2 regions of the Sporofaciens sp. SGI.106 genome follow, and region 2 is predicted to be linked to the other one. Evidence: predicted binding sites of a transcription regulator. Region 2 holds the regulator's gene; the other holds the start of a gene.
The links. Region 2 encodes HrcA, which represses chaperone genes, less so after heat shock. Its sites were predicted from a motif close to TGTTAGCACTCNNNNNNNNNGAGTGCTAACA; they were not measured.

Region 1 (16,394 bases), on a different contig from region 2:
TATGATACTAGCACACTGGAAATTTTTTTTCAATTATATTTTTAATTTTTTCTTCTTTTATTTCCATAATTATTTTTTATAAATGTTCCTTTAAAATCTTTAGTGTATCCACATCCCGAAGCTCCTTTTCTTCCGCTGCTTCCACGTAAATACAGGTATGATTCCGTATTACTTTCCTCCCGCCTTCATCTCCCTTAAGGCCAAGTAATTCCGGTATCAAACACGCCGCAAACACGGCCGGATTGCCGGGTGTCCCCCTATAGGACAGAGAAATAGTCTCTACATCCCCAGTCGCACGGTCCAGCAGACATTCCAAAGTCTCAGCCTTCAGATACGGCTGGTCAGCCACCACGAATATCAGAAAATCTTCTTCCTGGATATTTTCCAGTGCTTTGATGGCAGCCTTGATCGTATATGACATTCCCTCTTTGCTCTGAGGGCTGTTTACCGCCATTATTTTCTGTTCACTGGCATATTGAAGTATTTCTTCATACTGTGAAACCACATACAGCATACAGTCTTCTCTTTTTCTGCATACTTCCTGCAGCATATCAAGCCCGTATCGATACAACGGCTTCCCATCGAAACAATATAACAATTTATTTTCACCAAAACGGCGGCTGTTACCAGCCGCCAGATAAATGATATGCTTATTCATCTTCTATCCCCATGAGAATCTTCTCCGGAGTGATCGGCAGAGTTCTGTGCCATACTCCGGTTGCATTATAGATTGCGTGTGCCAGCGCCGGAGCCGGGGTATTGATAACAATCTCACCGATAGATTTTGCTCCGAATGGTCCCGTAGGCTCATAACTGGACTCAAATTCCACCTGAAGATGTCCCATATCCAGACGAGTCGGGATCTTATACTGCATAAAGGAATTTTCCAGAATATTTCCCTTCGGTCCATAGGTCACATTTTCGGAAAGTGCCATACCGATACCCTGTACAATTCCTCCCTCTGCCTGGATGCGTGCCAGATTCGGATTGATCGGTGTTCCGCAGTCTACCACTGCCACATAATCCAGAATCTCAACTTTACCGGTCTCTTTATCCAACTCGATTTCTACCATACCTACCATGTAAGGCGGAGGTGATACCGTTGAGGAATGACTCGCTGTAGTCTGTGCGGAAATGCTGTTGTTCAGCATGGATTTCGTTGCAATATCAAATCGGGATACGAATCCACTTCCGTCCAGCCTGCGGACACCATCTCCTGTGAACTCTGTCTCTTCCGGACTGCAGCCCATCATCTCTGCAGCTATTTTACACATATTCGTTTTCAGCTCTTCGCAGGCCATCTCCACCGCTTTTCCCGTCAGATAGGTGGTGGAGGACGCATAGGAACCGGAGTCATATGGGGAGGAATCCGTGTCTGCCCCAAACACCTCTATCTCGTCTACCGGACAATCCATACACTCTGCTGCCATCTGGGCAAGGATCGTATCACAGCCTGTACCCATATCCGCAGCACCGATCATCAGATTATAGAAACCTTCGTCTCCCAGCTTCATGGTAGCGGAACCTACGTCCAGATTCGATATACTGGAGCCCTGCATGGCGAGAGCCATACCTGCCGTCCGCACCTTTCCATTTCCCATATCCCGAACCGGGAACTTCTCATCCCAGTGGAAAATATCTTTACATTTTGTAATACAGCGATCCAGTGCACAGGCATCCGCTTTCTCTCCGTAATATGCCGGCATAACCATGCCTTCCCGCACAATATTCTTTTCGCGGAGTGCGATAGGATCCATGCGAAGCCTTGCGGCCAATTCATTGACAGCACTCTCTACCGCGAAAAGTCCCTGCGTTGCGCCATAACCGCGGTATGCTCCGGCCGCCTGGACGTTCGTATAGACCACGTCATAGGCAAACCGGTGTGCCTCCAGACCTCCGGTGTAAAGAGGAATGGATTTATGGCCGGACAGCCCTACCGTTGTCGGTCCATGCTCGCCAAATGCTCCCGTATTAGACAGGGTATACACATCCAGCGCACGGATCTTTCCTTCCTTTGAAGCCCCCAGCTTCACTCTTACTTCCATCTCATGACGCGGAGTTGCTGCTGTCTGACATTCTTCTCTGGTATAGATCATCTTTGCCGGACGCTTCGTCTTCCATGTGACGAATGCCGGATACACCTCTGCCACTACGGTCTGCTTTGCACCAAATCCGCCGCCGATACGTGGCTTCTCCACTCGAACCTTTGATTTCGGAATATCCAGCGCATTGGCAATAATACGACGACAGTGGAATACAATCTGCGTAGAACTGATCACATGGAGTCTTCCGTAGCGGTCAATCTCCGTATAAGTGCGGAAAGTCTCCATCATAGCCTGCTGACATGCCTTCACATGATAAGTATGCTCCACGATTTCATCACAGTCTGCAAATACTGCATCCACATCTCCGTCTGAAGACACCTCACTGGCACATAAGTTTCGCTTATTATCTGCTCCAACCGGGCAGAGCGACTGCCAGTTGTCCTCCGGATGTACCAGAATCGGATTATCCTTCGCCGTTCTGAAATCCAGCACAGGCTCCAATACCTGATACGTAACCTTGATCATCTTCAGTGCCCGGTCTACCGCTTTCTCCGTCTCTCCTGCTACGATGGCAACCGCATCTCCCACGAAGCGGACTCTCTGGTCCAGAAGCAGACGGTCATAAGGTGAGGGTTCCGGATAAGTCTGCCCCGCCATGGTGAATCGCTTCTGCGGAACATCTTTGTAAGTATAAATTCCTACAATTCCCGGCACCTTAAGAGCCGTATCCATTTTAATATTTTCAATCAGCGCATGGGCATGCGGGCTTCGCAAAACCTTTACCACCAGCGCATCAGAAGGTGTAATATCATCTACATAGACCGGTTTTCCCAGAAGGAGCTGCATGGCATCCTTCTTGCGCACCGGCTTTCCTACCGACTTCAGATTCTGTTCCATGCCCTACACTCCTTTCTTCCAGTCTAAATATGCGCGGATTCCGCGGAGCTGTCCCTCATATCCGGAACAGCGGCACAGATTTCCTGCCAGAAATGCCTTAATCTCCTCATCGGACGGATCCGGGTTCTCCCGAAGCAGAGCAATGGTATTCATCACAAATCCCGGATTACAGAAGCCACACTGCTCCGCTCCCTGATCTGCTATAAATCCTACGAATTCTTCTGCCTCCTCCTGAAGTCCCTCAAGGGTCTGAATCTGATGCCCCGCTGCACGGGCTGCCAGCACGCTGCAGGAGAGCACCGGCACACCATCCATCAATACCGTACAAAGACCGCAATTGGCTGTTTCACATCCCCTCTTCACCGAATAGCATCCATGAGCTCTTACAAAATCTATCAAAAGCATATCCGGTTCTATCTCTGCGGAAATCTTTTTTCCATTTAATGTAAGTTCTATATTCATACTTCCATTTCCTCCTGCAATGCAAGCGCAGCACGGCGTACCAGCACCGCACATATTTTCTTACGATATTCTGCTGTTCCACGCATATTGCTTCCGAATTCTGCCCGGGATGCAATATCCTGTCCAAATGCTTCCGCCGATTCCGAATGAATTCCTTCTGCCAGAATATTCTTCTCATCCTCATAAATCTTCGCCAAAGATGGGCGTGCACCAACGACACAGGTATATTTTCCCTCCGAAAGAGAAAGAGCACAGGTCAGGACAGGAAAGTCCGTCTCTGTATTTCTCATGGATAGATATACGGTCCTCTCTGCCTTCTTCGGCACAATCACCCGAACCAGAATATCACGGGTTTTTCTTGGAAAATCAGCAAATTTCTGCATGCTCATAACGCCTGCGTGATACAGCTCCACCTTCGCATTCAACGCCATGAACAGAGTCATGACATCCGAAAAACCGAACCGTCCGTAAATGCTTCCCCCCACGGTCGCCAGATTACGGAACTGCACTCCCACAATATGCTTTACAGCCTCTGCCATCGCCCCCTGTGTAAATGCACTGAGACCTTCATGCATCTCCAGTGCCCTCAGGGACACCATGGCACCAATACGGTATTCCTCTGCCGTTTCCTCAATCTGGTCAAGTCCCAGATCACACAGATCGATCGCCGTCCCCTTTGTCCCATTCTGCATTTTCAGCCACAGCATACCGCCCAGCACTACATTACTTTTTTTCTGACATAATTCATACGCTTCTTCCAGACTTTTCGCCCGAACATACTGATTAAATGAAAGCATCTTCTCCAACCTCCCATTACGAATGCTGCTAATCCTAGTTTTCCTCTTTCGGAAGCAATACATTCAAAATAATTGCTACAAATGCAGCCGGAACGATTCCTGAACCGCCAAACAGAAGCTTCACCAGCTCCGGAAGTCCGGACAGAACTGCACTATTGGATCCGATTCCGTATCCAAGACCAAGTGCAACCGATACGATCGTCATATTACGGGCACTCAGCGGCTCCTTTGTAATCAGCTGAATACCACTCATAACGATGGATGAGAACATGATAACCGCCGCACCACCAAGTACCGGCTGAGGCATCATAGATACCAGTGCCGCCAGCTTCGGAAGAAGACCGCAGAGAATCAGAAAAACAGCTCCGCAGCCCAGAGCAAAACGGTTTACAATCTTAGTCATGGTAACAAGACCAACATTCTGACTGAAGGAAGTATTCGGAAGCACGCCAAAAAATGCGGCAATGGAAGAACCGACACCATCACACATAACACCGCCGGAAAGCTCCTTGTCAGTAGCCTCACGTCCCATACCTCCTTCAATACATCCGGAAATATCACCTACCGTCTCCACTGCAGTAACAATAAACATAATCATAACCGGAACAATCGCACGAAGATCAAATATCGGCTTTACAGGCATAAACTGTGGTACAGCGAACCATTTTGCCTGTGCAACCTTGTCCCAGTTCAGAACCCATGCCTTGGTAAATTCCACTCCTTCCGCATTCACTGCAGTAGTCGGAAGAAATGCTCCCAAAACTGCGCAGATAATGTATCCGGCAATAATACCAATCAAAATGCAGGATGAACTTGTCAGTCCTTTCGTTCCGTGCTTCAGCACCAGAATAATAATCATAACCACCAGTGCAATCAGGAGATTCTCTGCAGAACCATAATCATTTGCTGCAGAACCGCCTCCAAAGGAACTAACTCCCACACCAATCAGAGACAGACCAATTGCCAGAACGACCGTTCCAGTAACAACAGAAGGGAAAAAACGGCGGAGCGGCTTTAAGAATGCACCCAGCACTGTCTCGAAAAGGCCGCCGATCAGGCTGGCTCCCATAATAGCGCCATAGGCTACAACACCGCCTCCCATAATATTTACAATACTCTGAAATACTCCGATAAATCCGGAACTGGTACCCATGATAATCGGAACCTGACCTCCGATTGGTCCAATTGCATACAACTGAATCAATGTAACAACACCTGCGATCAGCATTGCATTCTGAAGCAGAGACACCTGGATCCCTGCGAAATCTTCAGCACCGCATGCCGCAGTAATAATCAGAATCGGGGTCAGGTTACCGACAAACATCGCAAGCACATGCTGCAGACCCAGCGGAATTGCCTGTTTCAGAGGAAGTTTTCCCTCAAATTGATACGGACTGCCCATCGCAGCATCCGTGTTCATAAGTTTCTTTTCCATACTCTCTTTCTCCTTAAGTTTATTCGATTTGCTTTTTCATTATATCAAATGAAGCTCCATTTATGGAAGTCATCTATCATAAATATTATAAATAAGATGTAAGAACTACTTTGGCATGATATCGTTCAGGAAGCAATTTAATAATTTCTTTTCCTGCCTTAATATTTCTTTCCGAGTCACATTGATTCAGAACCACATAATATTCTCTCGTTCCCACATTCTTTCTGGTACCTCGATCTGATGCAAGAATTTCCGCCATCATCTCCTCTGAAAGGCTTTCTTCCAAAGTTACACCCAAAAGCTTCGCTGCCTCTTCGGAACGGAAACATACCTCATTCAGAGTCTTCCCCAAAGCGCTCATTCCCATCACACCGATTACAATATCACTGAAATCCGGTATGACCGGTTCATGGGCTGCCGGTATTTTGCAGGGCAATCTTCTGGCTCCGTCTGCTTCGATCAGAACCACATCCGCCATCTTCATACAGGACTTAAGTTTTTCTTCCGGAAGTCCGGTTAATTTTCCGTTTCCGTCAGGTGTTCCCATCACTGCATAGGTTCCGCGACTCCAAAGTCCTGTTAGCTCCCGGCAGTTCTTCGCCCAATGCTCTTCCTCCGGCTGGTAAATATGCGTAGTTGTCGTGACAAGTACACGGGCTCCATTTTCGGCAAAGGTTTCGGCAAGCCAGTACATCAGAGTCGTCTTTCCTCCGGCCCCGACAATCGAAATGACGTGCCCTTTTTCTTTTAGAAATGAAAATTCACCCTCAACCAGCTTCATTTTCCACATTCCTCCAAATATACCATTACTAAAACAGGTCCTCCGGACCTTTTTGGCGTATGCATGGTAACGTAAATACAGATGGACACTGCTGCCCATCTGATATGATAAATATTATAAACTTCAATACTTCTATTCACGGAATGTAATGCTCTGAGTTTCAGCATCCATCTCATCAATAATTGCGAGAGATTCCACGCGAATACCTTTTTTCCTGAGCATCGCACCTCCCTGCTGCTGCCCTTTCTCAATAACAATGCCAATTCCCACCAGATTCGCATGAGCAGCTGCCACAAGATCTGCAAGCCCGACCGCCGCACAACCATTTGCCATAAAGTCATCAAGGATCAGAACATTTTCGCCCGGCTGAATAAAACGGCTTGCCACGATCACTTCATACGTTCTCTTATGTGTAAATGATTCTATCTGTGTTGAAAGCATCGTTCCGTCCAGATTGATAGACTGTGTCTTCTTGGCAAATACCACCGGACAGTCAAAATACTGCGCTACGATAGCCGCAATACCGATACCGGAAGCTTCAATTGTCAGAATCCGGTCCACCTTCACATCCGCGAAACGGCGCTTGAATTCCTTTCCGATTTCATTGAATAACTGAATATCCATCTGATGATTCAGGAAACTGTCAACCTTTAACACATTACCCGGCTTAATGATACCATCTCTTCGAATACGCTCTTTTAAAAGTTCCATGCTCTTTTCTTCCTTTTGTATTTTTTATTTAAGTATCATTGTACCAGTTTCCATATTTGTTGTAAACACTACTCCTCTAAGAATAACAGACTTTCCTCCGGAAATTGCAGGTAATCCGGCATTCCTCTGTTCTCCAGTATTTCCCACTGCTTTTTCTGCAGAAACCAGCAGATATTTTCCATACCCGAAGCATCCTCTGTCTCCGGACGGATATAGAAGTTTTTTTCAAACGGAAGCTGTGCACTGCCGGCTATTTCTGCTCTGATACAGTTATTCTTTCGCTCTCCCCAGACCGGCAGGAACTCGTGAGCCCGGAAGCCCACATGGGTAACACCTTCCGGTATCTTCTGCTCCGTACACAGTTCCACACCCCAGTCAAGGGCAGTCAACGCATGCTCCCCCTGCCTTTTCGCTCTGGAAATATTCTTGCAGCCAGTCAGACGTGCCGCCTCCACCTTCCCCGGATTTTGAAAGATTTCCTTCGTTTTTCCGCTCGTTACCACCTTTCCCTGATCCATAATGACCAGATCCTCACTAAAACGGTAAATCTCATCTCTGTCATGAGACACCATGATGATCGTTCCCTCATAATCCCTCAGCATCTCCATAAGCTCCTGCTGAAGCCGGTCTTTTAAAAACATATCCAGCGCTGAAAATGGTTCATCCAGAAGGATGACCTCCGGCTCATAAGCCATAATCCTCGCCAGCGCCACTCTTTGCTGCTGCCCGCCGGATAACTCTCCCGGAAGCCGTTCTTCCAGACCTTCCAGGCGAAATCTCTGAACCATCTCCCTAACCCGTCTCTGATTCTCCTGTTTCGTTCCTTTCAGTCCCGCGGCAATATTTTTCTCAACCGTCATGGTTGGAAAGAGAGCATAGTTTTGAAACAGATACCCGATATTTCTCTTCTGAGGCTTTACATTTACCTTCTGATTATCATGATAGAGCACCCGGTCATGAATGACAATTTCTCCCGCATCCGGGGTTTCAATCCCTGCGATGCTCTTAAGCGTCATACTTTTTCCGCATCCTGAGGCCCCCAGAATACCAATGCGGGAAGCTTCGCTTTGAAACTGTACATTCATGCAGAAGCTTCCCAGATTCTTCCTGATATTAATACTTACTCCCATCTTCTTCTCTCCTCTACCACCGCTTCACATGCTTCATCTTCCTGCCGGAAATCAAATTCATGAGAACAATAATTCCAAAAGCGATGACAATTACGATAGCAACCCAGATTCCCGCAGTCACATAATCTCCATCCTGTATCACCATGGCAATCTTCTGGGAAATCGTTCCCGTCTTCCCCGGAATATTCCCGGCAAGCATGGAGGTTGCCCCATACTCTCCCAGCGCTCTGGCAAAGGTAAGTATCGTGCCGGACGCAATTCCCGGGCCTGCAGAAGGCAGAACCACCTTCCAGAAGATCCTGGACTCAGACATGCCCAGAGTCCTTGCCGCATAGACCAGATTCACATCAATCTGCTCAAAAGCCGCCCGGGCATTCCGGTACATAAGAGGAAACGCAATGACCGTTGCCGCAATAATACACCCAAGCCAGGTCTGTACCACCTTGATATCAAAGTTTTCATATAAAAAAATTCCCAGCGGTCTCCTCCTGCTGAATATCAGAAGCAGGAAGAATCCCGCAACGGTAGGCGGAAGCACCAGAGGAAGGGTCAGGATTCCATCCAGAAATGCCTTTTTCCCCGGCGCTGCCTTTATCACCTTCCTTGCCGCAAATATCCCCAGAAAGAAGGAAATTACGGTCGCTACCACCCCTGTCTTCAGGGAAATGAACAGCGGACTCCAGTCCAGATTTTTCAAAATCTCAGCCATCGTTCTCTCCCGCGGGCATTCGCCCGGCTTTTCCTCTGCCTACTCCACATCTGTATCAAAATAATAGGAATCAAATACTGCTTTTGCCTGATCAGACAAAATAAATTTCAGAAAATCTTCTGCCGCCTTTGCCTGTGCATCATCTGCCTCGTCATTTTTTACCCGGGCAATAGGATAAATAACATTACCAGTCAGATCATAGCTGACTTTCTCCAGAATCACCAACTCATCTTCATATCCGTAAGTATCGGAATAATAAGTCGTTCCCACCTCACAGGAGCCTTCTGCCACTGCTGTCAGTACCTTACTTACATTATCCTGCTCACTGATTTCCACACCGCCGAGTGCATCCGATATTTCCTTTGTGGAAATGGCAGACACATCCTCTGCCGCATTCAGCATACCAAGATTCACCATTGCCTGTCTGGTATACTTTCCAACCGGAACGCTGCCGCCCGCCAGCGCAATACTGCCCGCATTTCCGATATCTTCAAGACCGGTCACCTTCGTTCCGCTGTCTTTAAGTGTCACAACTACAACCTGATTATTCACAACATTTGCTCTTGTATCATCCACCAGGAGTTCGTCCTGCTCAAGCTGGTCCATCTGTTTCTGTGCCGCAGAAAAGAAAATATCACATTCATATCCCTCTTCAATCTGTGTCATCAGAGTACCTGAACTGTCTGCATTATAGGTGATCTTAACCTCCGGATGCTCCTCATTATACATTTTAGCCAACTCTGTCATAACTGTATTCAGACTGGCTGCGATAAACACCTGAATCTCCGTTTCTTCTGCCTCTGCCGTTTCTTCCTTTTCGTTTTCCTGTGTACTCTGTTCTGCCTTCTCGCTTCCACATCCCATAAGCATACTTCCTGCCATTACCGTCACTAATAAACTGCTTACAATCTTTTTAAACATTTTTATTTTTCCTCTTCTTTTGTTATTTATTTTTATTCTATTATTTCCAGTAACACCTCAATAACGCCGCCGCATACCATTCCCTCTTCTTCGGCATCTGCTCCGGTCATATCCACCTTATAAATACCGGGCTCTGTTCGGCCGTTCCGGATAAACTCCAGTGCTTTCCGATAAATCTCCGCCTCCGCACATCCGCCCCCGATTGTCCCGATACACGTTCCATCCGGACAGATGAGCATCTTTGTCCCCACCTTCCGGGGTGCCGAACCTTTTCTTCCAACAATGGTCGCCATCACCTGATGACATCTTTTGTCGCCTTCACCGGCACAGCCGGATTCCTCCCGGCAGATTTCCCTGAGAATTTCCTTCGGATACCCACCGTCACATTTCTTCCGGTTCTTTACCTCGATAATTTCCGCCATAATTGCAATGGCAATCTCCTCCGGGGTTTCTGCGCCGATATCCAGTCCGATGGGCGAGTAAATTCCTTCTATAACCGCAGGATCTCCTCCATTGGCAATAATGGTTTCCTTTACAAGCTTAACCCTCTTTCTGCTGCCGATCATCCCAATATAGGCATGTTTTTTCCGGGCAATATTCTCCAGACAGACCTGGTCATAACGGTGTCCTCTCGTTACGATGATGAAGTATGTGTCTTCATCCCCTTCTATCCGCCGGAGCCCATCCTCGAATGGCTCACAATAAACAGCCGAAGCACCTTCTCTTCTGGCATTATCAGCAAACACAGGCCGGTCTTCCAACACCGTAATATGGAACCCGAGCATCCGTCCCATCTGAATAATCGGAATCGATACGTGTCCGCCGCCGCAGATTACCATCTTCTTCTCACGGCCGAGAATCTCACAAAACACTTCCTGGTCATCGATTCGAAACCGTCCGCTCTCTTCAATGGCTTCTGTCTCTTCCCGATGTTGATCAAAAAAGCCATTTTCGCAGGATTTCCAAACGATTTTCCGATTGCATATCAGTGCCTTTTCACCAATACTCTCCCCGGACAACACCGTTGCCACCAGATTCTGCTGATTCCTGTCCGCTGATTCCACAGCCTTATAAAATTCCAGCATTGTTTTGCCTCCCTGTTACTTTCCAAACCCACAGTTCGGGAATGTACATACCGGACAGGAGAGACACAGGCCGCCCTCTCCCAGCAGATCCAGATCTTTCTTCTCCAGGATTTCTCCTGCCATCACCCTTGGAAGCACCAGATCAAAAATCGTCCTCTTCGCATACATGACACATCCCGGAAGTCCCATGACCGGAATATTATTCTCCCCATAATAAGCCAGAAGAAACATCGCTCCCGGAAGCACCGGTGCCCCATAGCTCACTATCCTCGCACCGCAGTTACGGATAGCAAGTGGCGTTCTGTCATCCGGATCTACGCTCATTCCTCCGGTACAGATAATCATATCCGCTCCCGCATCCAGCATCTTCTGTATCCGCGCAGTTATATTCTCATGATTATCATCGCTGATCTCATGGGCAATAATCTCTGCATCGTATTCTGCCAGTTTTTCCTCAATTACCGGTGTAAATGTATCCTGAATTCTTCCATAGAAGACCTCATTTCCGGTAGTAACAATTCCAACCTTCCGTTTCTTAAAAGGAAGTATCTCGAATATGGGCCTGTCCCCCGCTTCCTCTTTTGCTTTCTCCATCTTCTCTTTCTCAATGACCAGGGGGATAATCCTTGTTCCTGCAATCTTATCCCCTGATTTCACAGGAAAATTTCCGTGGCGGCTGGCTATCATCATTTCTCCCAGAGAATTGATGCGATTCAGTTTCTCTGTGTCCACCTTTAACAGCCCGTCACACTCAGCAATTAATTCAATCTTTCCTTCTTTTATCTCTGAAGGACGCATGTGTTCATTCTTACAGATATCATAGAGAATCTGCGCCGCATCATTTTCATGGAGCATCTTCTCATCCTTCTCCCAGATATAGAGATGATCCTTTCCCACAGACAGGAGCACCGGAATGTCCTCCTCCGTCACCACATGTCCTTTACGGAAAACCGCATCCTTCGTAACACCTTTGATAATTTGTGTAATATCGTGACACAGCACCTGCCCAACGGCATCTTCTGTTCTCACCAGTTTCATTTTCTCCACTCCCTTGTGACGATATTCTTTCTTTTTATGAGTATAACAACATTTTATACTTTTTAAAGTTGTCCAAACAACATTTTTACACAAAAAAATAGATTGCGTAAAAAAAGAGAGACAGGCTCAGGAAACCCATCTCTCGTCCGATAAAATAAAATGATTTTTCTTTACGGTCAATATACCTTCTTTTTCCATCTTCTTCAGCTCATGTGACAGCACACTCCGGTTCAATCCCAGATAATTTGCAAGCTGCTCCCGGTTAAAATCTATGTAAAAATCATCGCTCTGATAGCGCAGCCTCTGTATCTTCAGATACTTCTCTATCTTTTCTCTTACATTTCCGGAGGACAGAATCTCTATCTTGCGGTACTTACGAATATCTTCATTTGCAAGAAATTTCACGATTCTCTGATAAAACCAGATTCTGTCCCCATCCTCCAATGTTCCCGGCTGCTCGATACATCTGACCGGAAACCAGTATACACTGGACGGCTGTGAGGCATACATGGAATACGGGCTTGTTTTCTTCACACTGACTGCTATCTCCAGCCCTACTACGTAGGAAGGCTTAAGCTTCTGGACCATCTGTTCTGTCCCATCTGAATAAAACTGCACCTTACAGATTTCTCCGGAGAGAAGAACTCCTATTTCGTTTACCATGCTTTTCTCAGAAATAACCATCTCATTTTTCTGATATTGTCTGATTCTGCCTCCAAGGGAGGAAATAATACTCTCTGCTTTTTGCCTGTCCATCTCCCGGAACAGAAGGCAATTATAAACTTCTTTATTCAAATCCATTAGCAACTCCCTGTTATCCAATATCAAGATCAATTATCTATTAAATACCGTTTTAATTTCTCAACGTACAGTTCACCCATCTTACTCAGCAGCGTATTTTTTTTTGTGATATATCCAATTTCCATCACACTGTTTTTATTATTTTCATCATCAGCAAAGGGAACTGCAACAAAATCACTTCCGTTCAATTCTTCACATATAATACCTGAACAGAGAGTATAGCCATTCAACCCCACCATCAGATTCAGCATCGTGGCTCTGTCATTTGCCTTAATCACCTGAGAATATTCATTCGTAGAGAGTATTTCCTCTGCAAAATAAAAAGAACTGTTATCCCCCTGCTCAAAAGACAGACACGGATATCCTTCCAGCTGCTCAAAGCTGATTGCCTTTTCGCCCGCCAGCGGATGATTCTTCCAGATATAAACATATGCCTGACATTCTATGAGATGAGAAAATTCAAGCCCGGCAGATTGTAGCAATTTTCCCATAGATTTTCGGTTAAAATCACAAAGATAAAGAATTCCTATTTCACTTTTCATCGTACTGACATCACTGATAACTTCTGCCGTTTTTGTTTCCCGGATAGCAAATTCATATTTTGACATATCGAATTCCTTCGCCATATCTACAAATGCTTTCACAGCAAATGAATAGTGCTGAGTAGATACCCCAAACTTCTTTTTATAAGAACCGCCTTTTCCATATTTTTCAAGAATATTTTCATACTGCCCATAAAGCTGTTTTGCATAAAGAAGGAATTCTCTTCCATCATTAGTCAGTGTAACCCCTCTTCCACTCCTGTTAAATAAAGTAATCCCCAACTCTCTTTCCAGCTCTTTCATAGAATTAGTCAGAGATGGCTGTGACACATACAGCTGCTCTGCAGCCTTATTCAATGATTTCGTTTCTGCAATTGTTATTAGATAGTTCAACTGTGTTAATGTCATTTTCCATCCTCTTATTTTGTCCGTTTTTCCAAAAGAATCCCATCTTTTAATGTCCAGGCTTCGCCCCGGACCGTCTCCACTCCATCCACAATGCTCAGATAACTTCCATCCGGAAGAATCAGAAATTCCTTTCCCATACTATCCGGATATGTGATATCCTCATACAGTCTCTTTCCATCCAGAATACTGTTTTTCACCATCTGATAATGCGGAAGAATCATGATTTTTGTAAGATTCAACCCCTGCAGATAACGCTGATAATTCTGATCCAGAGATTCTCCCTCCAGTTCCGGCTGCGCATATACGACATCCGCGCTGTTCATACTGCCTGCACTGATTCCTATAATAATGCCTTCAAAGTCCTGTATCTTTTCTCTCAGACCAATTCTCCGGAAAAAAGCATTCTGCGTCGGCACATGACCTCCTCCGAGGAAAATCACATCATAAGAAGCCAGGATCTCCTGTGAAAAATCGATTGTCCTGTCATCCCACAAATCAAAGTCGCTAATACTAAGACCTGATTTTTCTACTGCTCCGGCAAAAAAGGCTGTCATCTCATCATTTTCCCAAAAACAAGCCGGAAATGCCGTAATCATCAAACATCTGGAATCTTTCTTCCACAATTTCTTCAGATTAATCACAAAATCATTCATTTCATCCAGACCTTCGGCCGGTCTGCTTCCATCCAGCGGTCCGGTAGGACTGCTTGTAAGAAATATGCTCTTCATATACACTCCTCCTCGTATAAAGCTAGTATTACTATAACGTGTTATTTTCTATTTGTCTATGTCCTTTCCACCGCATATCCTCGCTAATAAAAAAGTTCTTTCATCTAAATTCACAGAATTTTCACACTTTTTATTATCACTCGCTATTGACGAGTGATAACATATGTGTTATAGTACAAATAGAACATGGGAAGAGAAATAATTATCTTCCCGATATTCATAAATCAACACTTCGGATTTCTCCGATAGTGCAAACTTCAGTTTATGTCATGAAAGGAGATATGACTTATGTTAATGCCTAGTATTTTTGGAGAAAGTTTATTTGATGATTTTATGGATGGTTTTGCTTTTCCGGACATCGATAAGAAATTATACGGTAAACATGCTTCCCATATTATGAAGACCGATGTCAGAGAAAAGGACAACACTTATGAAGTGGATATTGATCTTCCGGGATTTAAGAAAGATGAGATTCAGATTCAGCTTGAAAAAGGCTACGTAACAGTAAGTGCTGCAAAAGGACTGGATAAAGATGAGAAAGATAAAAAAGGTAAATACATCCGCCGTGAACGTTATGCCGGAAATGTAAGCAGAAGTTTCTATGTAGGTGAACATGTTCAAAAAGAAGACATTCATCCGAAATTTGAGAATGGTATTCTATCCTTTACTGTTCCGAAAGAACAAAAAGTATTGGAGAATGACCCCCACTCCATTTCTATTGAAGGTTAATAATTCAGACAGGCAGGACAAAATGTTCCTGCCTGTCTACAGTCTGAACCCTTCTTTGTGAGAAGGGCTATTTTATGTCTTTTATTCAGATATAATCTTGTGTTTTACTTTCCACTATAATTCTTTATTTTGTCAGCACTTTTTTACAATACTTGTGTGCTCCACAATTTGGACAAACCAGTTTACGTTTTGTAAGGGTATGGGGTCCCATAACATAATCCTTCATAGTTGGAATAAATCGAGTTTTACATTCCGGACATTCAAATGCTCCTGCATCTCGGTCAAGAACACAGGCAATAACAATCCCGATTACAAGTATACATAACCCCCAAATAATAAGAAATAGCCGCATCCAGGATTCCATTGCCAGTACTCCCGACAAAACAAACAAAGGGATAGCCGCAATTGAAGTAAGTAACGCTACCATTGCTGATAAAATAATTTTCTTTCTGTTTTCCTGTGCTTCTTTTACTAAATTCACCATATTTTCCTCCGCTTTCTTTTGATAATCTTCTTCAGAAACTCTTTCTCCGGATAAAAGTTCATTCACTGTTATTTCTAACTCATTGCACAGAGGCAATAGCAATGATACTTCCGGAAAACCATTTCCACGTTCCCATTTTGAAATTGTCTTATCACTGATTTCTAATTTTTCAGACAGCTGTTTCTGTGTATATCCTTTTCGCTTTCTCTCATCAGCAATAAATTTTCCAATTTTTATTTGGTCCATTTGATTTCCTCCTTTCTGAATTGATTATCCTTCAATTTTATTTAACTTCACACCCACGCCTCGTAGATAATGGTGAATTTCAGCGGATTCTACGCTGCGTAGATATGCTCCACACATATTCCATAATACTTTATGAGCGCATATTGTCTGTTATTTCCATGTGACAGGATATTTCAAATGCTTTGGGAGCTTTGTTCTGCGACTCCCTTTAGCTGCGTTTATCTGTCCCTGCGACAGAAACACAGCTTCCCTTAAATCCGCCCCATCAAAATTTGCATCTCTTGTGTCAGTCCTAATAAAAGTTGCACCTTTCAATTTGCAATTATGAAAATCAGATGCAATCAATGGTTTCATATTAAAATCAAAACCACTCAAGTTTTTCCCTCTAAAATTCCGGTTAAGAAAATTTGTCTCTGTTACTTTTTTTACTCCGAGAAATTTTTTT
Region 2 (16,394 bases):
CAGGACACCGAAGAAGATTGCATTGAAATTGAATAAAGGTAAGTATATCGATTGGAAAAATGATGCCGCTTACAGACAGAAAACCTACGAGCTGAGTGAATATCAGAAGCATTATTTTGGATACTGGGAATCCTTTCCGGGGATTGTTCTGGCCAATACACCACAGCTGATTAGCATCCCATCCGGTACAGTGGATCCGGAGAAGCTGGCAGAAGCCGTGTATCAGGTCCTCAGATATCATCCTTCCTACAGTCTGGTCCTGAGCAGACAGGAAGACGGAAGTGTTGTTCAGAGGATAGCGCCTGAAGTGGTAACGGTACCTGAGATTATATATTTTTCGGAAGAAGAATTTGAGGAAGAAAAACAGAAAATGGTACAGCCATTTCATCTGTTAGACGGTCCTTTGTATCGAAGCAGGATTTACTGTACGCCGGAAACGATTTATCTGTTTTTGGACATGCAGCATATTATTTCGGATAAAAGCTCTATGGATATCACGGTAAGAGATATTTTTTCTGTTCTGAAGGGCGAAGAGCTGGCTCCGGATTATTATTGCTCCTATTTACAATATTTATCCGATATCAGAAGTAATATAAAAAATATAGTGAAACCGGATGAAACCTTTGATCGTCATCCTGAATTTGATTATGATGAAGACTCCTGTGAGATAGAGACAATTGCAGTTACGCTGGATGTTTCAGCAGAGGAATTTAAGGCGAAGCTGTCCGGAATTGATGCTACGCCATTAGAGTTTCTTATCGCGCTGACCCTCAGAACCATGGGACGCTACAATGGAAGCAGCAGGGAAGTGGTAAACTGGCTGTACGGCGGCAGAAATACGAGGCTGAAACAGGATATGACAGGACTTTTGATCACTGCCCTGCCGGTGGCAATGGATCTGTCCGAATTTGAAAGTATGGAGTCCATCATTCAGGAAGTACGCCGCATTAATCAGGAAAATATGGAATACAGCGATCTGTCACCGGGAGATTTTGATACCCGTCCTGTTTTGGATGACACAATTACCGTAAATTATATTCCATGTGACGAGAAGGCAGAACATCAGTGGATACCGGATGGTGTCAGATCAGAGTCTCTGATCAACAATAATAAAGCAAATACGAATGTATTTTACGTCATCATGCTGGAAGGAGACAGGGATGAGAAGCCTGTGATACTGTTCAAATATCATGCGTCTCTTTATAAGAAAGAAAACGTGGAACATTTTATCAATCTGTATCTTGATGAATTCAGGAAGTATGTATAATGAAAAGAATTAAATTATTATGGAATTATTCAGGTAAATATAAATATGCTCTGGCACTTCTGCCATTTGCCATTCTGGTAGATGTGGCACTGGAAATTCTGATTCCATATCTTATGAGTGATATGCTGGATCTGGGAATCAACAGGAAGGACATGAGTATTATCATAAGTAAAGGTGTGCTCATGATCGGTGCTTCTGTCATACTTGTATTTGTGGGGATGCTGGAAAGCTATCTGATTGCGACCTGGTCATCGGGGATTACCAGAAATCTTCGAAACGCCCTGTTTGAGAAGGTTCAGGAGCTTCCCTTTTCTGATACTGACAAATATGGGCCTGCGACGATTCTTACCAGAATGTCCACAGACATGAATTTTATAAAAAAAGCTCTGGGAATGTATCATTCCATGATTCGATGTCCGATTATGATCGCATGTACCATTTTTATGACGGTCCGTGTCTATGCAAATGTGTCATGGATATTTATTGTTGCTGCCGTGTTGTTTGTAGTTATCCTCTTCTTTATTGTTCGGGTAGCCTTAAAGCATTATCGCCAGATGTTTGTGCGGTATGATGAATTGAGTAACATATTGGAGGAGGCTGTGACGGCAGAGAGAACGGTCAAGGCCTTTTCCAGAGAGCAGTATGAAAATGAAAAGTTTATAAGAAAAGCTAACGAGCTTAAGGAAGAATCATTTGCGGCAGAAAGCATTACGGTATTAAATGACCCGCTTCTTCACATGGTAATGAATATCTGCATCCTCCTGATCATGTATGTGGGGGGCCGCTCAATTATTGCCGGCAACATGCAGGCGGGAGACCTTTTCTGTGTGATCAGTTACACGAATCAGATTCTTTTGCAGATTTATATTGTTGCACTGATTATGGTTCCGGTGCTGAGTGCACAGATTTCTCTGGATAGAGTTTTCGAGATTATCAATACAGAACCCGCCTTTGAAGATATGGAAAATGCTGACATTTTACCGGAAGATGGCTCGGTCATTTTTGAAAATGTAAAATTCAGTTACTATAATGATGAGACAAAACGGGTTTTGAAGAATATTAGTATTCACATCAAATCAGGAGAATTTGTAGGGATTACCGGTTCTTCCGGCTCGGGAAAAACTTCTTTGATTAATCTCATTCCCAGATTTTATGAGTGTATGAGTGGAACGATTGAGGTTGGCGGCAGGAATATACGGGATTACAGTTTTGGAACGCTGCGGCAGACAATCGGACTGGTTCCCCAGCATTGTGTTCTTTTTTCCGGGACGATAAAAGAGAATCTTCTGTGGGGAAATGAAGACGCATCCCCTCAGGAAATTGTAAAGGCCTGCTGCGCAGCTGATGCCAATGATTTTATCATGTCGTTTCCGGACGGATATGACACGCAGATTGGACAGGGAGGATTGACCGTTTCCGGCGGGCAAAGGCAGAGACTCTGTATTGCCCGTGCATTGTTGAAAAGGCCGAAAATCCTCATCTTTGATGATAGCCTGAGTGCTGTGGACAATGCTACAGAAGGAAGAATCATCAATTCTCTGTTAAAAGAGTATAAGGATACAACGATTGTTATGATTTCGCAGCGTTTGTCTTCTATACAGAATGCCGATAAAATTGTGGTGCTCAATGACGGAGAAATAGACGCTGTCGGAAGTCATGAGGAACTGTTGGCCAAGAGCAGGATATATGGTGAGATTTATGAAAGTCAGCGGAGGTCAGTGTAATATGGGCGGTAAGAAAAGAAACAAACCGAATAATGCTAAACAGGTCTTTTTCAGGTTGTTCAAATACATGGCTTCCTACAGGGTGCGCCTGTTCATTGTTTTTATATGTGTAATTATCAGTTCCATAAGCGGTGTACGTGCAACCTATTATCTAAAACCGGCTATCAATGATTATATTGTGCCTCTGATTGGGCAGAAAAATCCGGATATGTCCGGATTCTTGCGGATACTGTCTATCATGGCGGTGCTTTATCTTTGCTCGGTAACAACGTTATTTATACAGAATGGTATTATGGCCGGAATCAGTAATAATATTATGTGTCAGGTCAGAAGCGAAATGTTTGAGGCAATGGAAAAGCTTCCTGTTTCGTATTTCAGTACGAACAATAATGGAAGGATTATGAGCTATTATTCTAATGACGTGGATGCATTAAGCAATATGTTAAGACAGAGCTTTCCAAGAATTATTGAAGGAGTGGTTACGTGCCTATCCATTTTGCTGACCATTTTCTTCGTAAATATTCCGTTGGCAATAGTAGTTGTTCTATGTGTGTCACTTCTTGCCCTGACTTTAAAGTTTCTGGTTGGTAACAAAGCAGTGTATTTTATCGGTCAGCAGCGTTCTCTTGGTGAGCTGAATGCTTACGGGGAGGAAATGATCAATGGTAAAATGGAGATAAAGGCATTTACACGGGAAGAAAAAGTAAAGAAGAAATTCGGTGATATCAATAAAGAGCTTTTTCAGACAGCCGGTAAGTCGGATTTTTTTGCTGACAGCATGTTCAGTCTCACAAAGGGACTTACGAATATCGGATATACGATCGTGGCAGCCTGCGGTTGTGCCTTGTCCCTGTATGGCGCGGCGGATGTGGGCACGGTCGGAGCCTTTCTTGTGTATTACCGGAACCTGATCTCACCGGTAACCAGAATTTCCAAGCAGGTAAATAATCTGTTTTCAGCACTGGCAGGAGCAGAGAGAGTATTTGATTTTCTGAATCAGGAACCGGAAATCGATGAAGGAAAGGTGTCACTTGTCAACTGCACAATGGATGGCGAACACGTACAGGAGTGTGAAACGTACACAGGAAAATATGCATGGAAACTGGAAGATGGAACCTGCATACCCTGTGAGGGAAAGATTTCCTTTGAACATGTTGTATTCGGTTATACGGAAAATCAGACCGTGCTTCGGGATTTTAATCTGCATGCCCAACCGGGACAGAAGATTGCTATTGTGGGCACTACAGGAGCGGGAAAAACGACAATCATTAACCTGCTGAACAGGCTTTATGAAATCCGTTCGGGAGAAATATATTTTGATGACATCAATATCCGGGATATTAAGAAGTCGGATTTGAGGCGTGCTGCAGGTATGGTTCCTCAGGAAACACATTTATTTACCGACACTGTTGCAGAAAATATCAGATATGGACGTCTGGATGCCTCAGATGAGGATGTCAGAAAGGCTGCACAGCTGGCCAATGCCGATTATTTTATTGGCAATCTCCCTGATGGATATGATACGGTTCTGACACATGCCGGTGCAGCTCTGAGCCAGGGAGAGCGACAGCTTCTTGCCATTGCCAGAGCTTCTGTCGGACAATTCCCGGTGCTGATACTGGATGAGGCGACAAGCTCTATCGATACAAGAACGGAGATGCTTATCGACTGCGGGCTGGATACATTGATGAAGGGCAGAACCGTTTTCGTGATTGCACACAGACTTTCTACAATTAAAAATGCGGATAAAATCGTAGTTCTTGATCAGGGGCGTGTGGTAGAGACCGGTACACATGAGGAGCTTATTGATAAAAGAGGTATATATTACAATCTTTATGCCGGTGTGCTGGAGCAGGCATAGTATGCGCTGTGCGAAGATGTGCAGGGATTCGGATTAGTAAAGGCCCGAATCCCTCTCAAGACTCGCGAGCAAGTCTTGAAAGGCTGAGTCCTGCAAATGGTTGATAAAGGATTGAAGAAGAAAAAGAGGTTAAGAATGAAGGAAAAAAGAACATATAAACACAACTGTGAACTTCCGGACTATGTCGTGACGATACATAATCTGATGAAAAGAAGGGGATATGAAATATACTTAGTAGGAGGATGCGTCAGAGATATGTTATTGGAACGCACGCCGGATGATTATGATTTCTGCTGCTCAGCATCACCGGAAGAAATTGTTCAGGTATTGAAGGAGAACAACATTGAATACGATGCATCCGGCAGTATCGTCGGATATGTGATCGCTATCATTAATAATGAAAAAATTGATCTTGTCAAATTCAAAGGAAATAGTCTGGAAGAAGATCTATGTAATCGGGATTTCACCATGAATGCTATGGCTTATGATATTGACAGTCGGGAAATCGTGGATTACATGGGTGGAAAAGAGGATATGGAAAATAAAATCATCAGATGCTGCGATGAAAGAAGTATCGAGAAAAATCCAAGAACAATATTCCGCGCAATCCGCTTTGCAATCCAGTTTGGATTTCGTATCGATGAGAAGACCTATGATTCCATGAAGAATAATGTTCCGGCACTTGAGCATATCAGAATATCTGCATTGATGAAGGATACGGCGAAGCTTCTTAAATATAGTGAAAAGCTATTGCTCGCGGAGCGGGACTCTTTACATTAGCAGGTAAAAAAGGTATAATTCTTAGTATCAGAATTTTCAAAAATGCATTGGAGGGAATAAGCATGAAAGTGTACGATTCAGTAAAAAAAGAAGAGTTAGAAGTGGATGGAACCAAAGGTCTCATTGAGTTGATGAGAAACGGCCGCCAGGTAGACTTGTATCTGGGAGAGAAAAAATCAGATGCAGACGGATACATGAGCTGGGATGTAGAGCACTGGTCCAGCATCGATGTGAAGAGATTTATCCGCTGCTATTCTCTGGAGGGAAGAGTTCTGGGAGAATCTACAGGACACAATATCTATGATCTGGAGAATGAGTTTAAGCCGGAAGAGGCAGTAAAAGTTGAACTTAGCTAAAAAAAGGGGACGTAGCAAAATGCATTTTGCTACGTCCTGAATTAACATTTGTGGTGTACCCAATTGTATTTGTACCTGTCCCTAATTGCATAAAAAGGAGGGATAAGGTGGCAACACACAGAAGAAAGAAGAGTACAACCGGTATTTATCACGTTGTAGTAAAAGGTATCAATAAAGAGAAAATATTTAATATGCAGCGTGAAAAAATATTCTTGAAGAGTATTATTCTAAAGACTTTAGGAAAAATCAAGGTTGAAATATATTCATATTGTATTATGTCTAATCATGCTCATTTTATTATCAGGGCAGAAATCGAAACGTTATCTTTATTCATGGCTAGAGTTTTGGCCGAATACGCATCTTATTATAATTATAAACACCACCGTAATGGACATGTGTTCCAGAATCGCTTCATGAGTGAATGTATCGAAAATGAGAGGTATTTCTGGACGTGTTTGAGATATATTCATTTAAATCCGGTAAAAGCGGGGATGATAAAGAATCCTGTTCGCTATAAATATAGCAGTATGGCAGATTATATGACAGAAACTACAGGAATACTGGACGAAAAGGCAGTTTTGATGTACAAGAAACATTTCGAAGATTTCCAGGCTTTTGACGCATTTCATAAAGAACGTCAGTCTGAGATATTCATAGATTATCCGGATGATATGAATAAACAATATTGTGAAATAGCGCTCCAGATTGCAGAGGAGATGTTCGAAGAAAAGCAATTGAGTTTGTTGGTGCAGGTGTTTGAGGAAAATAGAGAAGAATACATTAAGAAATTAGCGGAAACCTTAAAGATAGGTAAGCGAAGGGCACAGAAAATATGTGTGGAAACTTATAATTTAGTGGACAGCCAATAAATGGGTACAGGGGAATTGGCGGTTGGGTACACCACGAATGTCAATTGGGGACGTAGCAAAATGCATTTTGCTACGTCCCCAATATAAAAAAACTATAAACTGTGTTGACAAATGAAACCAGTAGTGCTACATTAATAATCGTAAAGATTAGCACTCGAATTTAATGAGTGCTAACAGCTAGGGAGGAGGCGGAAAGATGCAGGTCAGTGAACAGCTGGGTGAACGAAAGCTCAAAATCTTACATGCAATTATCCAGACATACTTAGAAACCGGAGAGCCGGTTGGCTCGAGAACTATTTCCAAATATACGGACCTGAATTTAAGTTCTGCTACCATTCGTAACGAGATGGCGGATCTGGAAGAGCTGGGATACATTTTACAGCCGCACACATCCGCAGGACGGATTCCTTCCGACAAAGGCTATCGGCTTTACGTAGATATGCTGATGCAGGAGAAGGAGCAGGAGTTAAATGAAATGCAGGAGCAGATGCTGGAGAAGGCAGACAAGATGGATCAGCTTCTGAAACAGGCAGCGAAAGTTCTTGCTACGAATACAAATTATGCGACAATGGTTTCTACTCCGGTGAACAGCGCTAACAAGATTAAATTCATTCAGTTATCACAGGTAGATGATGAACAGATCATTGCAGTAATCGTCCTTGGTGGTAACGTGATTAAGAATAAGATCATCAGCGTTGACGAACCGCTCAGCAATGAAAATCTTCTGAAGCTGAATATGCTTCTGAACACTACACTGAATGGAATGTCCATTGAAGAAATTAATCTGGGACTGATCGCCAGATTAAAAGAACAGGCAGGAATACACAGCGAGGTCATCAGTAACGTGCTGGACGCAGTGGCAGATGCCATTCAGGTTGATGAAGATATGCAGATTTACACCAGCGGTGCCACGAATATTTTCAAATATCCGGAGCTTTCCGATAAACAGAGTGCACAGGAAATCATCAGTGCCTTTGAGGAAAAGCAGCAGCTCACCGAACTGGTAACCCAGACTTTATCCCAGGAGGAAAATACAGGAATTCAGGTGTATATCGGTGATGAGACGCCGGTTCAGACCATGAAGGACTGCAGTGTTGTGACAGCAACCTATGAATTGGGAGAAGGAATGAAGGGAACAATCGGTATTATCGGACCGAAACGTATGGATTATGAACATGTATTAAAATCACTGAAGCGTTTGCAGAGTGAACTGGATGCGATTTTCCATAAACAGTAAAAAGTGTTAAGAAAGGTGGATTAACCCTTGGATAAGAATCAGGAAATGAATCAGGAAAAGAGCCAGGAAGAAATGGTAAAAGAAGCTGTCGAGGAAGCAAAAAAAGCAGCTGAACAGGCAGCGGTTGCAGAGGAAACTTCTGATGCCGGTGATTCTAAAGAAAAACCTCTTGATGCAAAAGCATCTGAAGAGACAGAGGCAGCAGGAGAGGCAGAAGAAACCGAAGCTTCCGAAGAGGCAGAAGCCGGAGAAAAGAAAGGAAAGTTCTTTGGCAAGAAAAATAAAAAAGACAAAAAAGACGAGAAAATTGAAGAGCTTACCGATAAGCTGACTCGTCAGATGGCAGAGTTTGATAACTTCCGCAAACGTACCGAGAGAGAAAAATCTCAGATGTACGAAATAGGAGCGAAAGATATCATAGAAAAAATCCTTCCGGTAGTAGACAATTTCGAGAGAGGTCTCGGAGCTGTCAGTGAGGAAGAAAAGGCAGATCCGTTCATTCAGGGAATGGATAAGATTTATAAGCAGCTGATGACCACACTGGAAGAGGCAGGAGTGAAACCGATCGAGGCAGTAGGTCAGGAATTCAATCCGGATTTCCACAACGCAGTGATGCATGTGGAGGACGAAAACTTCGGTGAAAACATCGTAGCAGAAGAATTCCAGAAAGGTTACATGTACCGTGAATCTGTAGTGAGACACAGTATGGTAAAGGTTGCAAATTAACAGCCAAAACATTTTTTAAGAATAAAATAGTAAAACAGGAGGAATAAATCATGGGAAAAATCATTGGTATTGACTTAGGTACAACAAATAGCTGTGTAGCCGTTATGGAAGGCGGACAGCCGGTAGTTATCGCAAATACAGAAGGCGCAAGAACAACACCATCTGTTGTTGCATTTACAAAAACAGGAGAGCGTCTAGTAGGTGAGCCTGCAAAACGTCAGGCAGTTACAAATGCTGAGAAGACGATTTCATCCATCAAAAGAGAAATGGGAACTGATTACAAAGTAACCATCGATGGAAAGAAATATTCTCCACAGGAAATTTCTGCAATGATTCTTCAGAAGCTGAAAGCAGACGCAGAAGGATATCTGGGCGAGAAGGTTACAGAGGCAGTTATTACAGTTCCTGCATATTTTAATGACGCACAGCGTCAGGCAACCAAGGATGCAGGTAAGATTGCCGGTCTGGATGTAAAGCGTATTATCAACGAGCCTACAGCAGCAGCTCTGGCTTATGGTCTTGATAATGAAAGAGAGCAGAAGATCATGGTATATGACCTTGGTGGTGGTACATTCGATGTATCTGTTATCGAGATTGGTGACGGCGTTATCGAAGTATTATCTACAGCAGGTAATAACAGACTTGGTGGAGATGACTTCGACCAGAAGATTACAGATTATATGCTTTCCGAGTTCAAGAGAATGGAAGGTGTAGACTTATCCACAGATAAGATGGCACTTCAGAGATTGAAAGAAGCTGCAGAGAAAGCTAAGAAAGAGTTATCATCTGCAACAACAACCAATATCAACCTGCCATTCATCACAGCAACCGCTGAAGGACCGAAGCATTTTGATATGAACCTTACAAGAGCAAAATTCAACGAACTGACACATGATCTGGTTGAAAAGACAGCAGAGCCTGTAACAAGAGCACTGTCTGACGCCGGAATCACAGCATCTGAGCTTGGTCAGGTACTTCTGGTTGGTGGTTCTACACGTATCCCGGCTGTACAGGATAAGGTAAAACAGCTGACAGGAAAAGAGCCTAGCAAATCTCTGAACCCGGATGAGTGTGTAGCACTTGGTGCATCCGTACAGGGTGGTAAATTAGCAGGAGATGCAGGTGCAGGAGATATCCTTCTTCTGGATGTTACTCCACTGTCACTGTCTATCGAGACAATGGGTGGTGTAGCTACAAGACTGATTGAGAGAAATACAACAATTCCTACAAAGAAGAGCCAGATTTTCTCAACAGCAGCAGATAACCAGACAGCAGTAGATATCAATGTTGTACAGGGTGAGAGACAGTTCGCAAGAGATAACAAATCTCTCGGCCAGTTCAGACTGGATGGAATTCCGCCGGCACCACGTGGAATCCCGCAGATTGAAGTAACCTTCGATATTGATGCAAATGGTATTGTAAATGTATCCGCAAAAGACCTTGGAACAGGAAAAGAACAGCACATTACAATCACAGCAGGTTCCAACATGTCCGATGAGGATATCGAGAAAGCAGTAAAAGAGGCAGCAGCATTCGAAGCACAGGATAAGAAGCGTAAAGAAGGAATCGACGCAAAGAACGATGCAGACGCAATGGTATTCCAGACCAAGAAGGCAATGGAAGAAGTTGGCGACAAGATTGATGCAGCTGACAAGGCAGCAGTAGAAGCAGACTGCAAGGCTCTGGAGGAATTACTTGCAAAGGTTAACATGGACAGCATGTCTGATGCAGAAGTTGCAGAGATCAAAGCAGGTAAAGAGAAACTGATGGCAAGCGCTCAGAAATTATTTACAAAGGTTTATGAGCAGGCAGGAGCTGCAGCAGGAGCACAGGGAGCAGGCCCGAATCCGGGAGCAGGAGCAGGTCCGGCACCGGAAGGATTCTCTGGCGACGATGTAGTAGACGGAGACTACAAAGAAGTCTAAAAAGTATATCATAAAATGTATTCCGGGGAACCTGGCAGGATTGCCGGGCCTCCCGGAATTTCCTCATGTAAAAATGACTACTTTGTGAAGGAGAGAAAGAACCATGGCAGAAGCAAAAAGAGACTACTATGAAGTGCTTGGTGTCAGCAAAGATGCTGATGAAGCAACTTTGAAGAAAGCATATAGAAAAGTAGCCAAGAAGTACCATCCGGATATGAATCCCGGAGATGCGGAGGCAGAGAAGAAATTCAAAGAAGCATCAGAAGCTTATGCGGTGCTCAGTGATCCGGAAAAACGTCGTCAGTACGATCAGTTCGGTCATGCGGCATTTGAAGGCGGTGCAGGCGGTGCCGGTGGATTCGGCGGTTTTGATTTCAATGGTGCCGATTTCAGTGATATCTTTGGTGATATTTTCGGAGATCTGTTTGGCGGAGGCCGCAGAGGAGGCCGTGCAAGTCAGGGACCGATGAAAGGCATGAATATTAGAAAGAGCGTGCGCATTACATTTGAAGAGGCGGTATTTGGCTGTGAAAAAGAACTGGATGTGGTACTGAAGGATCCATGTACCAAGTGTGGCGGAACCGGCGCAAAACCGGGAACATCTCCGGAGACCTGTCCGAAATGTGGAGGAAAAGGCCAGGTTGTATACACACAGCAGTCCTTCTTTGGAACCGTTCAGAATGTGCAGACCTGTCCGGATTGCGGCGGAACAGGTAAGATTATTAAAGAAAAATGTCCGGATTGCGGCGGAACAGGATATGTGTCCAGTAAGAAGAAAATTTCCGTTTCTATTCCGGCAGGTATTGATAACGGACAGAGTGTGAGAATCCGTGAAAAAGGAGAGCCGGGCGTAAACGGAGGTCCGAGAGGAGATCTTCTGGTAGAGGTAAGCGTATCCAGACACCCGATTTTCCAGCGTCAGGATATGCACATCTTCTCAACCGTTCCGATTACTTATGCTCAGGCAGCATTGGGAGCAGATATCCGTATTAAGACGGTAGATGGTGAAGTGCTCTATAACGTAAAACCGGGAACAAAGACGGATACGAAGGTGCGCCTGAAAGGAAAAGGAGTTCCTTCTGTGAGAAATTCCCAGGTTCGCGGCGACCACTATGTAACACTTGTCATCCAGACACCGGAACATCTGAGCGCGGAAGCCAAAGAAGCACTCCGCAGATTCGATGAGCTGACAGGCAATTCCCTGAATCAGGCATCCGGCGATGAGGGAAAAGGAAAACCAAAAAAGAAAGGTTTTATGGATAAAGTAAAAGAGGCCTTTGATGATTAATTCATCAGGGGCCTCTCCTTTTGTTCTAATTCAGGTACATTTCTAAGTCTTCAGAAGGCTTTACCGGTGTTGATAATAAAACACGGCGAGCTGTGTCCGATCCCGGAGCTGTAATTTGTCCAGAATACTGCTCAAATAGTTCCGCACAGTTCCCTCACTCAGATAGAGATGTTCTGCAATTTCCCGGTTACTGAGTCCTTCGGCAACCAGAGTAATAATTTCGTATTCTCTTGATCCAATGTCATAATTTTCGTAATCAAAGTCTGTATTTTTCTTAAGAAGTCCGGGGATGCGGGACATGATTTCTGTTCCAAATACGGTCTGACCGGTGCAGACTGCCCGGATAGCAGGAATGATGCTGGTATAATCCTGCTTCAGAAGATATCCTTTTGCTCCCAATTTCAGCGCTTTTACTATATATTCGTCATCAGAGAAGGTGGTAAGAAGAAGGATTCTTGCCTCCGGAAATTCCTTTAATATCTGCTCTGATGCGTCCAGTCCGCTCATATTCTTCATGCGGATATCCATGAGGAGAACGTCAGGTTTGCATTTTCGGTAGAGGGAGACAGCATCCGATCCGTCTGCTCCGATTTCGGCAACGCGCAGCTCCTTATCTGCTTCCAGAATGGTTTTCAGAGCATTTGCTACTAATATATCATCGTCTACGATAACGATATTTATCATGTCAGAAATCCTCCTTTTTTGGAATGGTAATAAAAATGCGGAATCCATTCTTCGTCTGAATCTGGATGTGTCCATTCAGGGCATTTACCCTTTCCTGCATATTGGTAAGGCCAAGCTGCTGGGTGGAACAGGAAAAATCCCAGTCGTCAGGATTGCAGGGTTTCCCGTCTGAGCAGGAGCCTGCGGCGGCAGTTGTCCCGTTGTCTTCGATAATCAGCTGATAGATTCCGGGGTGTTCACGGACAATGATGGATGCGCTGGTTGCATTACTGTGTCTGGAAATGTTGTTCAGAGCTTCCTTTACAATCGTAATGAAACTATATTTCACTGTGCGAGGGACTTCATACCCCATGTCGTATTCCAGTGTCAGCCTGCAGAAAGTAAAGGAATTTACAATTTCTGTCAGGGCTTCTTTCAGATTAATGGATTCATCGTGCAGGTCGTGCACACTTTCCCGTACATTATTCATGGCAGTGTTCAGCGTGTTTTCCAGCTGTTCCAGGTGAGGCTTCAGAGTATCTTCCTGATTCAATGCCCGGATCGCCCCGGTCATAAGAATTGCGCGGGAGAGCATATGCCCCACATTGTCATGGATTTCTCTGGCGATTCGGTTTCGCTCTTTCAGTGTGGCGGCGTAAATCTCAGAATTTTGTTTTTCCAGCAGGGCCTGATTTTTTTCCTTCAGTAGGAGGTTACGCTCAACACCGTCATCCCGGGTTTTTTTATAAGCCTGTGTCAGGTACTCGTTTTCGGCGGAACGACTTTGCAGGAGCATAGCGATCATACATCCGGGAATCAGGAAGAAGCATATGATCGAATACGAATGTCTGAGTGCCAGCAGGGCTATTGTTCCTTCTGCTGCGATTAAAAGGCGGCTTCTGTGTTCCAGAAGACCATAAAGGATGACAGGAAAGAACAGGGCAAAGGCATGATTGACCATGAAAAGCGGGGTAAATGCTGTGGACAGCAGGAAGGCAATGCATTTTTTTGAGCTGTAATAGCATGCGGAGGCATAGATGACAGCGCACAAAAATGCCACAAGGAAGGCGGTATCTGCTTTCTGTGACAATACAGCTCCAAAACAATATATGAGAATAACCAGCCAGTCGGATAAGCGTTTCATAAAAATCTCCCATCTGATATTACATTTGTCATGTGAAATGCTGACACGAAACACTTTCATTATAAATTGGCAATGATTATACTACAAGTGACAAATGTCAGAAAAGCCGCCGCACATGACTGTGCAAATGCGGTAAATTACATTTTAAAGTGAAAATATCTGGAGGGAAGACTATGGTTAGAATTACGAATCTGGTGAAGAGATATGGAAATCTTGTGGCACTTGACCACCTGAATCTGGAAATAAAAGAGGGAGAAATATTCGGGCTTCTGGGACCGAATGGATCGGGAAAGACAACAGCCATTAATTGCATGCTGGCATTGCTAAAATACGATAAAGGAAGCATTCGGATTATGGGACAGGATATGCATCCGGACAGCTATGACGTGAAACGGAACATCGGAGTGGTGATGCAGAATGTGGCAGTTTTCGAGCAGATGACGGTGCGGGAAAATATTGATTATTTCTGTGGACTCTATATTCAGGATAAAAAGAAGCGGGAAGAGCTGGTGGATGAGGCGATCCGGTTTGTGGGACTGGAGGATTACCAGAAAATGCGTCCGGGAAAATTGTCCGGCGGTCTCCTGCGCAGACTGAACATTGCCTGCGGCATCGCCCATAAGCCCAGGCTGATCATTATGGATGAGCCGACGGTTGCCGTGGATCCCCAGAGCAGAAATAAGATTCTGGAGGGAATTCTGGAACTGAACCGACAGGGCTCTACAATCATTTATACTTCTCATTATATGGAAGAAGTGGAGCAGATCTGTTCCCGGATAGCAATCATCGATCACGGACAGGTGCTGGCAACGGGAACGAAAGAAGAACTGAAAAGTATGATCAAGACGGGAGAGACCATTACCATTGAGGCAATCTCACTGGAACCGGGACAGCTTGCAGGAATCCGTGAGCTTCCCCATGTGTTTGACATTTCCTATGAGGATCAGGTGCTGAAAATCCGTTTGAGCGGGGCGAAGCATAATCTGGTGCGGATTCTTCATTATCTGGAAGAACAGGATATTTCTTTTGGAAGAGTATTCTCCGAACTTCCGACACTTAATGATGTATTCCTGGAAATCACAGGAAAAGAGCTGAGAGATTAAGGGGGCGTAAAAAATGCTGCATTTAATGAAATACCAGTTTAAACAGACGGTTCGGGAAGTGTCCATTATGTTCTGGGCACTGGTGTTCCCCATCATTCTGGGAATCTTTTTCTACGTTTCCTTTGGAAACAGTGATATGGGAGAAAATATGGAAATGCTGCCGGTGGCGGTAGTGGAAACAGAAAATGCAGATTCTGAAGAGCCATTTCTGGAATATCTGGGCCATCTGGATGGTGACATCATAAAAGTAAAGGTTATGGAGGAGAAGAAGGCGATAAAGGCTTTGGAGGAAGATGAAGTGGAAGGCATTTTCTATGCAGGGGAGGAGCCGGAGCTTACCGTGGCAAAATCTGAGATTGAGCAGAGCATTCTGAAATCCCTGCTGGACACGTATCAGAAGAATGCAAAGATGATCATGACAGTGGCAGAACATCATCCGGAAAAACTGAATGAGGCAATGGATGAGTTGGGCGATTGGCGGGAGACAACGGAGGAAGTCAGCGTGGGCGGCAGGACGATGAATCCGAACATTACCTATTTCTTTGCCCTGATTGCCTATGCATGCCTGTCCGGAGCGTTTCTGGGAGTGAAAGGCTGCTGTGACAGCCAGGCAAATCTGTCGGCACTGGGTGCAAGGCAGTGCATTACACCGACACATAAGATGAGGATGCTTTTGTCCGTATTTTTTGTGCTTTTTGGGATTCATTTTGTAAATATTATGGTTTTGACGGCCTTTATCCGTTTCGTGCTGGGAATTGATCTGGGGGGAAACCCGGGAGGAATCATTCTGGTAAATCTTATGGGAAGCATGATCGGAGTTTCAGCCGGAATTCTGCTTGGAAGTGTCAGCAGATTATCATTTGGTGTGAAAATGGGATTTACGGTAATGGTTACACTGGTTCCGGGATTTTTTGCAGGCCTTATGTTTGGAGATATGAAAAATATTCTGGAACAGCATGCTCCGATTGTAAACCGGCTGAATCCGGCGGCAGTGCTCAGTGATTCTTATTACTGTATGGCGGTATTTAATGATGCTGCGCGGATGAACAGGAATCTTCTGACTCTGTTTCTGATGAGTGCAGGGTTCGTGCTGGTGGCATTTCTGGTGACAAGGAGGGAACGATATGACAGTATTTAAGGGATTTATAACGCTGATTAAACGGAATATTTTTATGTGTATCCTGTATCTTGTCATCTTCATGTCCATCTGCATTTCCATACAGATGCTGACCGGAGGGAAGGGAACCACCCAATTTGAGGAAGAGCGTCTGAAAATCACGGTTATTGACAGGGATGGAGGGGATCTGGCGGAAAGTTTGAAGGAATACCTTGGGGAAAAGCATGATCTGGTGACATTGAAAGATGATGAAAATGTGATCCAGGAGAATCTGTTTTACCGAAATATCTATTACGTACTGACGATTCCGGAAGGATTTGAAGAAAAATGCCTG

Region 1: a site for HrcA is predicted at 14,622-14,652, ahead of ACQRCC_RS07690 (Hsp20/alpha crystallin family protein). Genes of this name have one in related genera too.

The regions. Positions count from the first base shown of each region.
Region 1 covers NZ_JBNPMZ010000008.1:8,410-24,803, reverse strand. The annotation lists gene ACQRCC_RS07765 (nucleotidyltransferase family protein) at 77-658, opposite strand; gene ACQRCC_RS07760 (xanthine dehydrogenase family protein molybdopterin-binding subunit) at 651-2,942, opposite strand; gene ACQRCC_RS07755 ((2Fe-2S)-binding protein) at 2,946-3,404, opposite strand; gene ACQRCC_RS07750 (FAD binding domain-containing protein) at 3,401-4,201, opposite strand; gene ACQRCC_RS07745 (uracil-xanthine permease family protein) at 4,236-5,636, opposite strand; gene yqeC (selenium cofactor biosynthesis protein YqeC) at 5,722-6,417, opposite strand; gene ACQRCC_RS07735 (xanthine phosphoribosyltransferase) at 6,550-7,128, opposite strand; gene ACQRCC_RS07730 (sulfate/molybdate ABC transporter ATP-binding protein) at 7,197-8,258, opposite strand; gene modB (molybdate ABC transporter permease subunit) at 8,272-8,967, opposite strand; gene modA (molybdate ABC transporter substrate-binding protein) at 9,007-9,888, opposite strand; gene ACQRCC_RS07715 (XdhC family protein) at 9,921-10,973, opposite strand; gene ACQRCC_RS07710 (molybdopterin-binding protein) at 10,989-12,011, opposite strand; gene ACQRCC_RS07705 (Crp/Fnr family transcriptional regulator) at 12,138-12,812, opposite strand; gene ACQRCC_RS07700 (LysR family transcriptional regulator) at 12,842-13,762, opposite strand; gene ACQRCC_RS07695 (Type 1 glutamine amidotransferase-like domain-containing protein) at 13,774-14,490, opposite strand; gene ACQRCC_RS07690 (Hsp20/alpha crystallin family protein) at 14,779-15,219, shown strand; gene ACQRCC_RS07685 (helix-turn-helix domain-containing protein) at 15,344-15,949, opposite strand; gene ACQRCC_RS07680 (pentapeptide repeat-containing protein) at 16,100-16,394, opposite strand, start outside.
Region 2 covers NZ_JBNPMZ010000003.1:52,374-68,767, reverse strand. The annotation lists gene ACQRCC_RS03420 (AMP-binding protein) at 1-1,267, shown strand, start outside; gene ACQRCC_RS03415 (ABC transporter ATP-binding protein) at 1,267-2,991, shown strand; gene ACQRCC_RS03410 (ABC transporter ATP-binding protein) at 2,954-4,852, shown strand; gene ACQRCC_RS03405 (hypothetical protein) at 4,988-5,632, shown strand; gene ACQRCC_RS03400 (hypothetical protein) at 5,695-5,988, shown strand; gene ACQRCC_RS03395 (transposase) at 6,096-6,857, shown strand; gene hrcA (heat-inducible transcriptional repressor HrcA) at 7,054-8,094, shown strand; gene grpE (nucleotide exchange factor GrpE) at 8,140-8,820, shown strand; gene dnaK (molecular chaperone DnaK) at 8,871-10,745, shown strand; gene dnaJ (molecular chaperone DnaJ) at 10,849-12,033, shown strand; gene ACQRCC_RS03370 (response regulator) at 12,094-12,714, opposite strand; gene ACQRCC_RS03365 (sensor histidine kinase) at 12,719-13,840, opposite strand; gene ACQRCC_RS03360 (ATP-binding cassette domain-containing protein) at 14,014-14,943, shown strand; gene ACQRCC_RS03355 (ABC transporter permease) at 14,957-16,081, shown strand; gene ACQRCC_RS03350 (ABC transporter permease) at 16,068-16,394, shown strand, end outside.